4 regions of the Thiocapsa bogorovii genome follow, and region 1 is predicted to be linked to each of the others. Evidence: predicted binding sites of a transcription regulator. Region 1 holds the regulator's gene; each other region holds the start of a gene.
What was found. The regulator sigma-54, encoded in region 1, starts transcription at its own class of promoters, with help from an activator protein. The targets are predictions, from matches to a motif close to TGGCANGNTNCNTGCTT.

Region 2: the regulator sigma-54 is predicted to act here: its motif matches at 1,585-1,601, upstream of glnA (glutamate--ammonia ligase).
Region 3: the regulator sigma-54 is predicted to act here: its motif matches at 1,323-1,339, upstream of urtA (urea ABC transporter substrate-binding protein).
Region 4: the regulator sigma-54 is predicted to act here: its motif matches at 1,065-1,081, upstream of nifV (homocitrate synthase).

Annotation. Positions count from the first base shown of each region.
Region 1 covers NZ_CP089309.1:3,097,286-3,100,588, forward strand. Annotated here, with positions in the region: gene lptB (LPS export ABC transporter ATP-binding protein) at 1-543, shown strand, start outside; gene LT988_RS14015 (RNA polymerase factor sigma-54) at 726-2,210, shown strand; gene hpf (ribosome hibernation-promoting factor, HPF/YfiA family) at 2,241-2,576, shown strand; gene LT988_RS14025 (PTS sugar transporter subunit IIA) at 2,812-3,261, shown strand; gene hprK (HPr(Ser) kinase/phosphatase) at 3,284-3,303, shown strand, end outside.
Region 2 covers NZ_CP089309.1:2,826,398-2,829,700, reverse strand. Annotated here, with positions in the region: gene glnA (glutamate--ammonia ligase) at 1-1,358, opposite strand, end outside; gene LT988_RS12795 (cation diffusion facilitator family transporter) at 1,838-2,992, opposite strand.
Region 3 covers NZ_CP089309.1:2,465,544-2,468,846, reverse strand. Annotated here, with positions in the region: gene LT988_RS11195 (LysR family transcriptional regulator) at 1-130, shown strand, start outside; gene LT988_RS11190 (helix-turn-helix domain-containing protein) at 297-632, shown strand; gene LT988_RS11185 (cache domain-containing protein) at 682-1,098, opposite strand; gene urtA (urea ABC transporter substrate-binding protein) at 1,412-2,713, shown strand; gene urtB (urea ABC transporter permease subunit UrtB) at 2,900-3,303, shown strand, end outside.
Region 4 covers NZ_CP089309.1:4,073,270-4,076,572, reverse strand. Annotated here, with positions in the region: gene LT988_RS18060 (2-oxoacid:acceptor oxidoreductase subunit alpha) at 1-888, opposite strand, end outside; gene nifV (homocitrate synthase) at 1,114-2,262, shown strand; gene LT988_RS18050 (hypothetical protein) at 2,284-2,826, shown strand; gene nifW (nitrogenase-stabilizing/protective protein NifW) at 3,177-3,303, shown strand, end outside.

The sequences.
Region 1 (3,303 bases):
CTGAGCGGGCAGGACATCACACTAAAACCGATGCATGCGAGGGCACGCTCCGGCCTGAGCTATCTGGCACAAGAGCCCTCCGTGTTTCGTAAGCTCAGCGCGCGCGACAACATCCTGGCCATCCTGGAAACACGCCGCGATCTATCCCGGGCCGACCGTAACCTGCGCTGCGAGCGCCTCCTCGAAGAGTTGGGAATCGCCCATGTCGGTGGATCGCTTGCGCTGAGCCTCTCCGGCGGGGAGCGGCGCCGCCTGGAGATCGCACGCGCGCTCGCGGTCGACCCCCTGGTGATGCTGCTCGACGAACCCTTCGCCGGGGTCGACCCGATTGCCGTCGGAGACATCAAGGCTATCGTTTCGCATCTGCGCGATCGCGGGATCGGCGTACTGATCACCGACCACAACGTGCGCGAGACGCTCGATATCTGCGACCGCGGTTACATCATCAGCTCGGGGTGCGTCATCGCGGCAGGCACCCCCGCCCAGCTCTTGGCCGATCAACAAGTGCGCGACGTCTACCTGGGCGCAGATTTCTCCATGTGAGCGCAAGCCCGCCACTTCACCGGCACGCGCATCCGTTGGATGCTCTTTCCGAGATGTTGGGTGTAAGATGGCCGGCATGCCTCGGCTGATGACGCCTTCACCGGACTCAAACGGCTGGAATCGAGCAGAATTGGCCATGGCCGCTACCTGATCGAACACATCGAAAAGCGCATCCGCGATCCATGAAGCAATCCATCCAGCTTCGGCTCGGCCAACACCTGACCATGACGCCTCAGTTGCAGCAGGCGATCCGTCTGTTGCAGCTCTCGACACTGGAGCTCCAGAAGGAGATTCAGGAGGCGCTGGACACCAACCTCATGTTGGAGGAGGGCGACGAAGCGGACCGATTCAACGTCGGCGAGCAGCCGCAAACGGGCACCATCCAGAGCGAGGATATCGAAACACCGCGCCTGGCGGTCGAGCAAACCGTCGACCGCGAGATCCACGCCGAATCCAACGAGATGCCCGACGAGCTGCCCGTCGACACGCTCTGGACCGATGTCTTCGACTCCTATCTGCCGAGCACGTCGCACGGATCCGACGACGGCTCGGACTACGATCCCTTTGCCCAACAGAGTCGCCCTCAGACCCTGCTCGACCACCTCGCTTGGCAGCTCAACCTCTGCAGGCTGAGCGAGCGCGACAATATGATCGCCCAAGCGGTTATCGATTCGATCGACGCCGACGGCTATCTGCGCATCGATATCGACGAGCTGCTCCTGACCGTCGACCATCCCGAGATCAGCGCAGAGGAGGTCGAGGCGGTTGTTCACCGCATTCAATCCTTCGACCCCCCGGGCGTGGGTGCGCGCAATCTCCCCGAGTGCCTGCTGATTCAACTGAGCCAGCTGCCTGCCCAAACGCCTTGGCGAAACGCTGCGATGGCGATCTGCCGCGACGGGTTCGAGTATCTGGCGAAGCGCGACGTCGCTTCCCTGGTCCGTCAGCTGAAGGAATCCGAGGAAGCCGTTGCCGGAGCGCTGGCCCTGATCCGACGTCTCAATCCGCGACCCGGAAGCCTGATCGCCGGCGCACCGGCCCAGTATGTCGTTCCCGATATCTTCGTGCGCAAACGCGAGGGCCGATGGTCGGTCGAGCTCAATCCCGAGTCAATGCCTAAACTCAGAGTGAACGCCGAGTATGCGCGCCTGATCCGGCGCGCCGATCAAAGCGCGGACGGCGTCACCTTGAAGAGCCATTTGCAGGAGGCACGCTGGTTCATCAAGAGCCTGGCCAGCCGCAACGACACGGTGCTGCGCGTCGGGGCGAAGATCGTCGAGATGCAGCAGGAGTTCTTCGAGCACGGAGACGAGGCGATGAGACCGATGGTTCTGCGCGATGTCGCCGAGGCTTTGGAGCTTCACGAGTCGACCGTATCGCGAGTGACGACACAGAAATACATGCACACGCCGCGGGGAACCTTTGAATTCAAGTATTTCTTTTCCTCGCACGTCAACACCGCTTCTGGCGGGGAATGCTCGTCGACCGCGATCCGTGCCCTAATCCGCAAGCTGATCGCCGGCGAGTCCGCGAGAAAGCCCATGAGCGACAGCAAGATCGCACAAGAACTCGCCGATCAGGGGATCAATGTCGCGCGGCGAACCGTCGCCAAGTACCGCGAGGCCATGGGGGTTCCACCCTCAAACGAGCGCAAGCGCCTGGATTAGCAGGCACTTTGAACAATAAGGAGTCAGCAGATGCAGATCAATTTGACGGGTCATCACATTGACGTCACCGACGCGCTGAAGGGCTACGTCGACACGAAGTTCGAGCGGCTTGCGCGGCACTTCGACCACGTCATCAACGCGCACGTCATTCTCAGCGTCGAGAAGCTCGCCCAAAAGGCCGAAGCGACACTGCATATCAACGGCAACAAGCTCTTCGCCGACTCGGTCCATGAGGACATGTACGCTGCGATCGACGGTTTGATCGACAAGCTCGATCGCCAAGTGCTTCGCCACAAGGAGAAAAAGAACGATCATCGCGCTACGAGCCCGAAGATCAGCGAGGGCGAAGAACCCGATCAGATCTGATGCACCAGGCGTCGCGAAGGCGCCTCCGAGACCCCCGATGGGCGCTCTTGCCCGTCGGAGGCATGATACGAACGGGATCGGTGAGGGTTGGCAGGCGGAATCGCCGACCCCGTCCAGACATCCGAGGATTCTCAGGATCCATGATCACATATTCTCGCCCGCCATCGCTGCGCGGGCCCCGTTTCAAGAGCCAGCCGAAGCGCCCGTTACCCGCGGCGCACGGGAGCCGATACCGATGCTCAGCCCGGAACTGATCAACGAGGCCCGAATCGGTCAGGGGCTTGAGATTTCCAGCAAGAAGCGCTTGCTCGAGACCCTTGCCGAGCTGCTCGCCAACGACCATCCGCGCTTGAGTACGGAGAACGTCTTCGAGCGCCTCCTCGAGCGCGAACGCCTCGGCAGCACCGGTCTCGGACACGGCGTGGCCCTGCCTCACGCGAGGATCAAAGAGGTCTCGCAGGTGATCGGGGCTTTCGTACAAACGACTCGGGGGGTCGATTACGACGCCGCCGACGGCGAGCCGGTCGATCTGGCCTTCGCGCTCTTGGTTCCGGAGACGGCGACCGAGGAGCACCTCCAACTGCTCGCCTATCTGGCAGGCCGCTTCAGCGAGTCCGCAACGCGGTCGCAACTGCGCGACGCCGACTCGCCCGCGGCGATTCTGGACCTTTTGAAGGCCACCTAGCGGTCAAGCCGGGCCGCCAGCGATGATCGAAAGCCTTCAATC
Region 2 (3,303 bases), 270 kb from region 1:
CGGATGCGAGTGACCTCTCCCATCTTCAGAGCGATGTAGGCATCGATCAGATCGTCGGTGAAGACGCCGCCGGCGGTGAGGTATTCCCTGTCCTTGTCCAGATAGTCCAAGGCCATATCCAGCGAGTGACAAACCGTCGGGATGGCCTTGGCCTCCTCGTGCGGCAGATCGTAGAGATCCTTGTCCATGGCATCGCCCGGATGAATCTTGTTTTGGATACCGTCCAGACCGGCCATCATCATCGCAGCGAAGGCCAGGTAGGGATTGCAGGTGGAATCCGGGAAGCGTACCTCGATGCGACGGCCTTTGGGGCTGGCCACATAAGGAATGCGGACCGACGCGGAGCGGTTGCGCGCGGAGTAGGCGAGCATCACCGGTGCTTCGAAGCCCGGCACCAAACGCTTGTAGGAGTTGGTGGACGGGTTGGTCAAAGCGTTGAGGGAGCGGGCGTGCTTGATGATCCCCCCGATATAGTAGAGCGCCGTGTCGGACAAGCCCGCGTACTTGTCCCCCGCGAAAATGTTCTGGCCATCCTTGCTCAGCGACTGGTGAACATGCATGCCGCTGCCGTTGTCGCCGACCAATGGCTTGGGCATGAAGGTTGCGGTCTTGCCGTAGGCATGGGCGACGTTCTGCACGACGTACTTGGTGATCTGATTCTTGTCGGCTCGGGACACGAGCGTATCGAACTGGGTCCCGATCTCACATTGTCCGGCGGTCGCGACTTCATGGTGATGCACCTCGACCGGGACACCCATTTCTTCCAGCGTCAGACACATGGCTGCGCGAATATCGTTCAGCGAATCGACCGGTGGTACCGGGAAGTAACCGCCTTTCGTGCTCGGACGATGCCCCATGTTGCCGTCGGCGAAGACGCGCTCGGAGTTCCAGCCGGCCTCCTCGGAATCGATCTTGTAGAAGGCGCCGCTCATGTCTGCGCCCCAGCGAACATCGTCGAGGATGAAGAACTCGGGCTCCGGACCGAAGTAGGCCGTATCGGCGACGCCCGTCGACTTCAGATAGGCTTCCGCGCGCTTGGCCAGGGAGCGCGGATCGCGCTCGTACCCGGTCATCGTGTCGGGTTCGAGGATATCGCAACGGATGATCAGGGTGTTTTCATCCGTGAACGGGTCCATGACTGCGGTGGACGGTTCAGGCATCAGGATCATGTCGGATGCTTCGATGCCCTTCCAACCGGCGATCGACGATCCGTCGAACATCTTGCCTTCCTTAAACAGATCCTCGTCGACCACCCTGGAGGGCATGGAGACGTGCTGCTCCTTGCCGCGAGTGTCGGTGAAGCGAAGGTCGACGAACTTTACGTCGTTGTCCTTGATCATTTTGATCACGTCTGTCATTTGGGATTTCTCCGCTGCTGTAGGTTCGGGGGAAAGATCGTGGGGCGGCGCCGTGGTAGGCCTTACGCCCTCGGATGCGGCGAGGCGGATGGGAGCCTAGCAGGTCGCCTCTCCGGCTGCACGACTCGCAGTGCGTCGGCGGGTCGCGGTGATTCGGTCTGTATGGAGTCCTCTTCGTGGGGTACGACGGAGAACGACCGGTGCTGTCGATCACCTTCCGGGCGTAAAGCATCTACCGAGCCAAGACCACGCCAAAGGGGGACTATTGCGCTTGGTCCGTGCGCGGCAACCTCTGGATGGAATCTCAATATACTGTTTTAAAAAGGTGATTTTCCGATTGGACGTGTCGGCCGACCGATCGAGCCAACGCGGTATCGATTGCACAAACACTCTTCGCACGGGCATCCGCGACTGCTCTTCCCGTCTACGCACCCTCGCAGGGCTCCTTGGAAAAAAACCGCACCGATATAGTGCGAACGCTATCCGAAAAAGATTCGGACTTCCCGAAATGCCGGTTCGTCGGCGATCGCGTTCGCGAGGCGCGCTTGTAAATCGGCCACGTCCGCACCCGTTCGGCGGCAAGCGGCCAACGGGAAATGGACCTCGATGTCGATTCCGCCCCGCAGATAGTGAAAGACCATCCGTTGACGCTCGTTCGCCTCGGGAATCGCCGACCAGAGCGAAGCTAGGCGCGCCATCGCCTCGGCCCGCAGCGGGAGCCCGACGGGAGGAGGAAAGCGATCGTCGTCCTCCGGATCGATGTGGACCGTCACGTCGGTGATCTCGTCGATCTCCCGCTTGAGTCGATGCTCCACCAAGAGACTGATCATGTGGCCCTCTGAAACGCTGACGAAGGGATCCACCAAGACATGGACATCGGCCGAAACCTGTCCGGCATAGCGGCGCGTGCGCAGCATATGGATGTCCCGCACGCCGCCGACCGAGCGAATGGTCTCCTTGACCGCGCTCAGCCGCTCGGATTCCAGCCCGGTATCGACCAGTTCGTTGATCGCCTCCCAACCCAACGCCCAGCCGATTCTTGCGATCATGATCGCGACCACGACTGCTGCGATCGCATCAAGATAGGCCAGACCGGCCATGGTCCCGGCAATTCCCACGAGGACCACCACCGAGGAGACCGCGTCAGTACGATGGTGCCAGGCATTGGCGCGGAGCAGATCCGACTTCACCCGCTTGGCGTAACCGAGGGTCCACCAGTAGAGCCATTCCTTGATGAGGATCGACCCCAGAGCCGCAAGCAAGGTCAGCGGTTCCGGCTTGAGCAATGCCTCCGGCTGAAACAGTCGCTCGATGGAATCCCAGGCGATACCGACGGCCACGGCGATGAGCAGTAATCCCAGAACGAGCGTTGCAACCGTTTCGTATCGAGCATGCCCGTAAGGATGATCGTGATCGGGACCTTGGCTGGCCCGGCGACCTGCCAACAGGACCAACAGATCAGACAAAAGATCCGAAAGCGAATGAATGCCGTCGGCTACGAGCGCTTGAGAATGACCGAAAATGCCAGCAATGATCTTCACGACCGAGAGCACGAGATTGATCGCTGCCCCGACGATTGCCGTGTAGGTTACGGCATGTCGACGTTCGGCTGACGAATCGTTGAAGGTGCGCATGGCGGTTGGCATCGAGGTTATGTTTGAAGGCCGGATCCGCGCCCGGGCATGCGGTCGGACCACCGCAATAGGGTAACAGGCGAGACCCTGATGTGCGCGGACGGGTCCTCCCGGCGATCGAATCCAGCAGCTGCGCGATGCCCTCTGGGATCGACCTATACCCTGCCCTCGCGGGTTTTTCCGGGAGCAACGCGTGCACAGCGGCGAGAATCCAGGAGCGTTGGGGCCCGACGCTGCGCTGTGGTACTGCTTTGGCGCGACCTCGCCGATCAGCGCTATACTGCCCGATTTTCGTCAACACTTGGCCGAAG
Region 3 (3,303 bases), 630 kb from region 1:
AAAATTTTTGTCGCCCCAGACCAAGTGTTTCATCAAGACGCTTGATCGAGCGTTTGCCGACCGAGTCGTGGAACCGCAACCTCAAACCGTGGGCGATGTCGAAGAATGGGAAGATGCATATCTGGGATAATGGCCAGGCGTTCGGCTGCAGAGGAGGGCGCCGAGAGCTTTTCGGGGGCGACATACCGTGTTTTAGCCCTCGCATGCAGAGCGAATGTGCTGCGTCCTATCAGGATTGGCGCACGCTGAAAACCAACCGAATACCACTGACATCAGGTGAGAAGAGCCAAACAACTATGGATCTCACAAAACGCATCGGGCAGCGCCTGCGCGCTGCCCGCCAAGATCAGAAGCTGAGCTTATCGGAGCTTTCCGGTCGTACCGAATCGCTCTCGAAATCGCGCATCAGCAACTATGAGCAGGGGATTCGCCGCATGGGTCTCGAAGAGGCTCAAGAGCTTGCGGTTGCGCTCGGTACCGTGACTCCAACGTACCTCCTCTGTCTCGACGACACGGATCCTCTCTCGGCCCGCGAGCGGGAGCTCGTCCAATACTTTCGGCAGGCCGACGAGCGAGGGAAGGCGACGATCACGAAGGTTGCCTCGGACCAGTCCGGCTTCGTCGCGGACTGAAGGCAGCATGCCGCCGAGGGCGGCATGCCCTCGGATTCGAGCTTAACCCTTATTTGTAGGCGCCGACTCCGCAGAAGAAGCCCTCGTCGTTGGTCATCACATAGCTGGTCTTCTCGCGAATCTCCTCGGTGCCGGGATATGGCCAGTTGTAGTCGACCCAACCCTCGCCCGTGCTGCTCGCAACGGCGATCATGTTCTTGAACAGCGTGTCGCCGTACTTGTCGAAGTCGAGCAGATTCTTGCCGACCAGCTCCGGCTTGATCGCGTGGGACAGCATGACGCCGTCCATGTCCATGCAGAAGACGTAAAGGTCGCGATCCTGGAAGTCACCGTCCGACGTGGCGAAGAGTGCAAAGGCCTTCTCGCTTCCCATGTCGTTGACGGCCGCCTGAGCTTTCTGAGACATGGCTTTCGCTTCCTCCGGCGAAGCCATATCGGCGCCAATTGCACTGCCGGTCAGGACCATTGCAGCGACTGCAAGCACGATTTTGTGCATTCTCCCTCTCCTCTGTTGTTTCTATGGTTTTGCGGCATCGACGATAGTACAGATCTCGACCTGGATCCAGGTTGTTCGATCTTGGCGCGGCGAGCGCGGTTGTGTGCCCCCTTTCATGCGCCATCCGCACCAAACCGGTGCGCTCTCTCCACCTGCAGTCGCGTGCGGGGCCGCCAAACATGAGGCGGACGTTGTGGCGGGCATTTTGCTTTGAGTGCTGCCGGACATCCTCGTCCGCGCATCCATCACTCACCTCACTCACGATGAACAGGAGCCAGAACGTATGCTTAGACACGACCCGATTAGATCGATCTTGCTCGGCACGGGCCTGGCCGTCGGCCTCGCCGCTGGTTCCGTGGCACACGCCGCGGACGACACCATCAAGGTCGGGGTCCTGCACTCGCTCTCGGGCACCATGGCCATCAGTGAAACGACACTGAAAGACACCGTCTTGATGCTGGTGGACGAGCAAAACAAGAAGGGCGGACTGCTCGGCAAACAGCTTGAGGCGGTTGTCGTCGACCCCGCATCGGACTGGCCGCTGTTCGCCGAGAAGGCACGCGAGCTGCTGACTCAAGATAAGGTCGCCGTGGTGTTCGGCTGCTGGACCTCGGTGTCCCGCAAGTCCGTGCTGCCGGTCTTCGAAGAGCTGAATGGGTTGCTCTTCTACCCGGTGCAATACGAGGGCGAGGAGTCCTCGAAGAACGTCTTCTACACGGGTGCTGCGCCCAATCAGCAAGCGATCCCCGCGGTCGACTACCTGAAGGACGAGCTCGGGGTGGAGCGTTGGGTGCTCGCCGGAACCGACTATGTCTATCCGCGTACCACCAACAAGATCCTCGAGGCCTACCTTAAGCAAAACGGCGTGGCCGAAGAGGACATTATGATCAACTACACGCCTTTCGGTCATTCCGATTGGCAGTCCATCGTCGCCGATATCAAGCGCTTTGGCTCCGAAGGCAAGAAGACCGCCGTGGTCTCGACGATCAACGGCGACGCCAATGTGCCCTTCTACAAAGAGTTGGGTAACCAGGGCGTCTCGGCCGAGGATATCCCGGTGGTCGCCTTCTCCGTGGGCGAGGAAGAGCTCTCGGGCATCGACACCAAGCCGCTGGTCGGCCATCTCGCTGCCTGGAACTACTTCATGAGCGTCGACGACCCTGCCAACAGCAGCTTCATCGAAACCTGGCATGGTTTCACCAAAGACGACAAGCGCGTGACCAACGACCCGATGGAGGCGCACAAGATCGGGTTCGATCTCTGGGTGCAAGCGGTCGAGAAGGCCGGCACCACGGACCCCGACGCGGTGGGGGCCGCGATCATCGGCCTAGAGACCAAGAACCTCACGGGCGGGACCGCCAAGATGCTGCCGAATCATCACATCACCAAACCTGTGCTGATCGGCGAGATTCAGGAAGATGGACAGTTCGCCGTGGTCTGGGAAACCGAAGAAGAGGTTCCGGGCGACGCTTGGTCGGATTTCCTCGAAGGCTCCAAGGACCTCACCGCCGATTGGACCCCGCCGACCATGTGCGGCAACTTCAACACGGTGACCAAGACCTGTATCGGGGCTCAGACGCAATAGCGCTGTTGAATCGCGTCCGGCGCGGTATGCACGGATCAGGCCGATGGCTTGACTTGGAGTGACTCCAGGCGTGCGGCGTTGGACGCGGTTCAAGTCTCTAATGCAGTGTTTTCGAGCGTCGAACCCCCCCGGTGTTCGTCGCGGTTCCTTGGGTCGAGTGCGAGCGCAGCGAGTATCGAGATGCCCATGAGTGCGACAAGCCGATCGCGACGACACCCACGCCTTGCGGGCCTTGGCCTCGTCTATGGCTTCTTCATTCTGGCCTGGCTGCCGCTCGGCAGCGCGGCCGGTGAGCTCGATAAGGCCTTGACCGATCTCAGCGACCGGTCGTTCGATGTGAAGCAGGCCGCAGTCGAGGCGATCGCCGTTGACGGCGACCCCCGCGCGGCAGGCCTGTTCCAGGCACTCTTGGCCGGCGACCTCTATGCGCGCAAGGATGATCGGCGCCCCGTGTTGGTCACACCCGCTCCCGGCGGCTATCGGCTCACCGACGCACTCGACGGCAGCGACCTCGGCGAGGTCGAGCGCGGCGCCGTGAAGAAGATCACCATCAATAACCGGATGCGCAACCAGCTGCGCACCTTGATTGC
Region 4 (3,303 bases), 980 kb from region 1:
GGTCTCGCTCGCCACGGCAAGACCCAAGCCCTCAACCATAAGACTTAGACCCGGGCCGGAGGTCGCCGTCAGCGAGGGCACGCCGCCGAACGAGCTGCCGATGATCATGTTGATCGAGGCCAGCTCGTCCTCGGCTTGGAGCAACGACCCGCCCAGCAGCTCCAAGCGGGGTGCCAGCCACTCCAGCACCTCGCTCGCCGGGGTGATGGGATAAGCGGCCACGAATCGCACCCCGCCGCGAACGGCGCCCAGCCCTGCGGCCTCGTTGCCGCTGATGTTCCAGCGCGCGACGGCTGGGTGAAGCGTGGTTGATGGCACGGGCGCAGCGGCAGCTGCCGCATACCCGGAGCGGACGCAATCCAAGGAGGGGGTCAGGATGCGGCCGCCCTTGCCGCCGAGCGTCGCACGAACGCCGGCTTCGAGTGCGTCCAGCGGCAGCCCGAGCATCGCGCCGACCATACCGAGCGCGACCATGTTCACCCGGCCTTCCGTCTCGGCATCGGCGAGCGCCTTCCAGGGCAGGCTTCGCACCTGCGCGCCGGAGCGGACGAGGATCTCGGGGATCGGCCCGGCCTGCGCGTCGGTCAAGATAAGACTGTTGCGATCGAGGGGCAGCTCGTCGGCAAAGCGGGCGACGTTCTCCCAGTCCAATCCCACGAGCAGGTCGAAGCGATCACCCATGCACTCGATCGGCTGCGGCCCGAAGCGCAGCATGGCCGCGGACTCGCCGCCGCGAATCTGCGGACCGGCCGAGCGGCCGAGCAGGCCGAAATAGCCGGCGCGACCGACCGCGGCGAGCAGGATGAGACCCGCCGTGACCGCCCCGCTGCCGCCGGAGCCCGTGATGGCGAGGGTGGCGCCCCCGGCGAGGGTGGGTCGTTCGGTCATCCGCAATCCGCTCGTTGTCATCGCACTGTCTATTGGAACCGCAAAGGCGCGATCGGCGCAAAGCTTTTCGAGTGCCGTTGTCTGTGCGACATGGCCGCCTCGGCCAGGCATGTCGGAAACCCGCCAACCTCACGATCGATCAGATTCAAGTTCATGATTTTATGAATAAACAAGTATGGCTTGCTGTTTGCTTAAGGAGTCTTCGACATCTTCGAGGAGCCGGGCATGGAACCGCAACAGGTCACGATCAACGACACAACCTTACGCGACGGCGAGCAATCGGCCGGCGTCGCCTTCTCGATCGAGGAGAAACTCGCGATCGCGCGCGGTCTCGACGCACTCGGCGTGCGCGAGCTCGAGGTCGGCATCCCTGCGATGGGAGAAGAGGAGCGCGAGTCGATCCGGGCCGTCGCCGCGCTCGGGCTCTCGGCACGTCTGATGGTCTGGACCCGAATGCGCCCCGCGGACATCGCGCAATGCCGCGACCTGGGCGTCGACATGGTGGATCTGTCCATCCCGGTCTCCGACCAGCAGATTACCCGCAAGCTCGGACGCGATCGTGCCTGGGTCATCGCGCAGATCCGACACCAGGTCGGGGTCGCTCTCGACATGGGGCTCGAGGTCTGTGTCGGTGCCGAGGATGCCTCGCGCGCCGACCCGGAGCTTCTCTGGCTCGCCGCAGAGGCCGCTCAAGACGCCGGCGCCCGACGCTTCCGCTTCGCCGACACGGTCGGCCTGATGGACCCCTTCACGGTCTACGAGCGCATGCGCGATCTTCGCGCCATGGTGGACATCGAGATCGAGATGCATGCCCACGACGACCTCGGGCTGGCAACCGCCAACAGCCTGGCAGCGGTCCGCGGCGGCGCGACGCACCTCAACACGACCGTCCACGGGCTCGGCGAGCGGGCCGGGAACGCCGCGCTCGAAGAGGTCGTGATGGGGCTCAAGCACCTTCACGGTATCGACAGCGGAATCGACCTGCACACCTTCGCGGAGCTTTCCGGACTGGTCGCACGGGCCTCTGGAAAGCCCGTCGCCTGGCATAAGAGCTTGGTCGGCGACGGCGCCTTCATGCACGAATCCGGCATCCATGTCGACGGTCTGTTGAAGGATCCGATGAACTATCAAGGCATCGATCCCGCCGACGTCGGGCGCAAGCATCACCTGGTGCTCGGCAAGCATTCCGGACGGCACGCGATTCGCCAAGCCTACGCTGATCTGCTCTGCTTCGATCTGAATCTCGATGACGCCGATCGGCTCCTTCCCCTGGTCCGGCGCTTCGCGACCCAAAGCAAGCGCCCGCCCGAGGCACTGGAGTTGATGGGATTCCTCGCGGAAATCGGCAATCCGCTGGCCGTTCGGGTTCAATAAGCTCGGAAGGAGACGCGCACGATGGATCTCTTGGATTTCGACGGCGAACCCATGTATTTCGACGAGCCTGTCTCGCCGGATGTGGAGCGGCTCCTCGACGAGGCGGCGGAAGGCTACGGCGATGACACCGCAGAGGATCGGCTGCTGCTCGCCTATTTTCTCCAACCGGAACACCTGACCGTCCTGGTCGCGCTCTATCGCTATTTTTACTACCGGCACAGATATCGCGAGGCCCTCATCACGGCCGACCGTGCGATCGCGCTGACCGCGGCCAGGCTCGACCTACCGACCGACTGGCGGGACCTGCGCGAGGCCGATCTCGGGCAGTCGGTGCTCATCTCGATGAGCTTGACGCGATTCCTGCTGTTGGCGTTGAAAGGCTCCGGATACCTCCTGTTTCGCCTCGGCGACGCAGCGGGCGCACTGAAACGTTTCGAAAAGATCGCCGAGGTCGACACCAGCGATCGGCTCGGCATCGGCGAGCTGCATGCGATGGCGCGTTCCGCGGTGACGCGATCCGCGCTCAAGGGCGCGGGCGACAATGTGCGGTACTTCAAGGGCTAAACCGCGTCCTGTGCGACGGGAGATGCCGAGCGTACCGAGACGCTCGGTGCAACTCGGTCGGATCGTGCCGGACGCGGTTTAGGGATCGAAAAGAGTTTTCAGAGATGAAACTCGTGACAACCGCTCTGCGGTGTCACGCATGCCCCGTGGCGCTCCGCGCCAAGCGATGCGAGCGCCGGCTTGGCGAACAAGTCAGGACGATGGGTAGGGTGGACAAGCGCAGCGCAGTTCACCGGCGCCGGCATGAGGCTCGGTGGACTTCACTCTCGCTCGTCCACCCTACCGCCCGGTTTTGTGAGAAAGACCCGCGACTCAATCATGCCACCAAGACTGCAATGAAGGAGACGACCATGACCGACGATGAATTCGACCTCGACCTCGAGGATCTCTCCAGTGCCGAAGACTTTCTGACCTATTTCGAGATCGATTTCGATCCCGCCGTCGTTCATGTCAATCGCCTGCATATCCTTCAGCGCT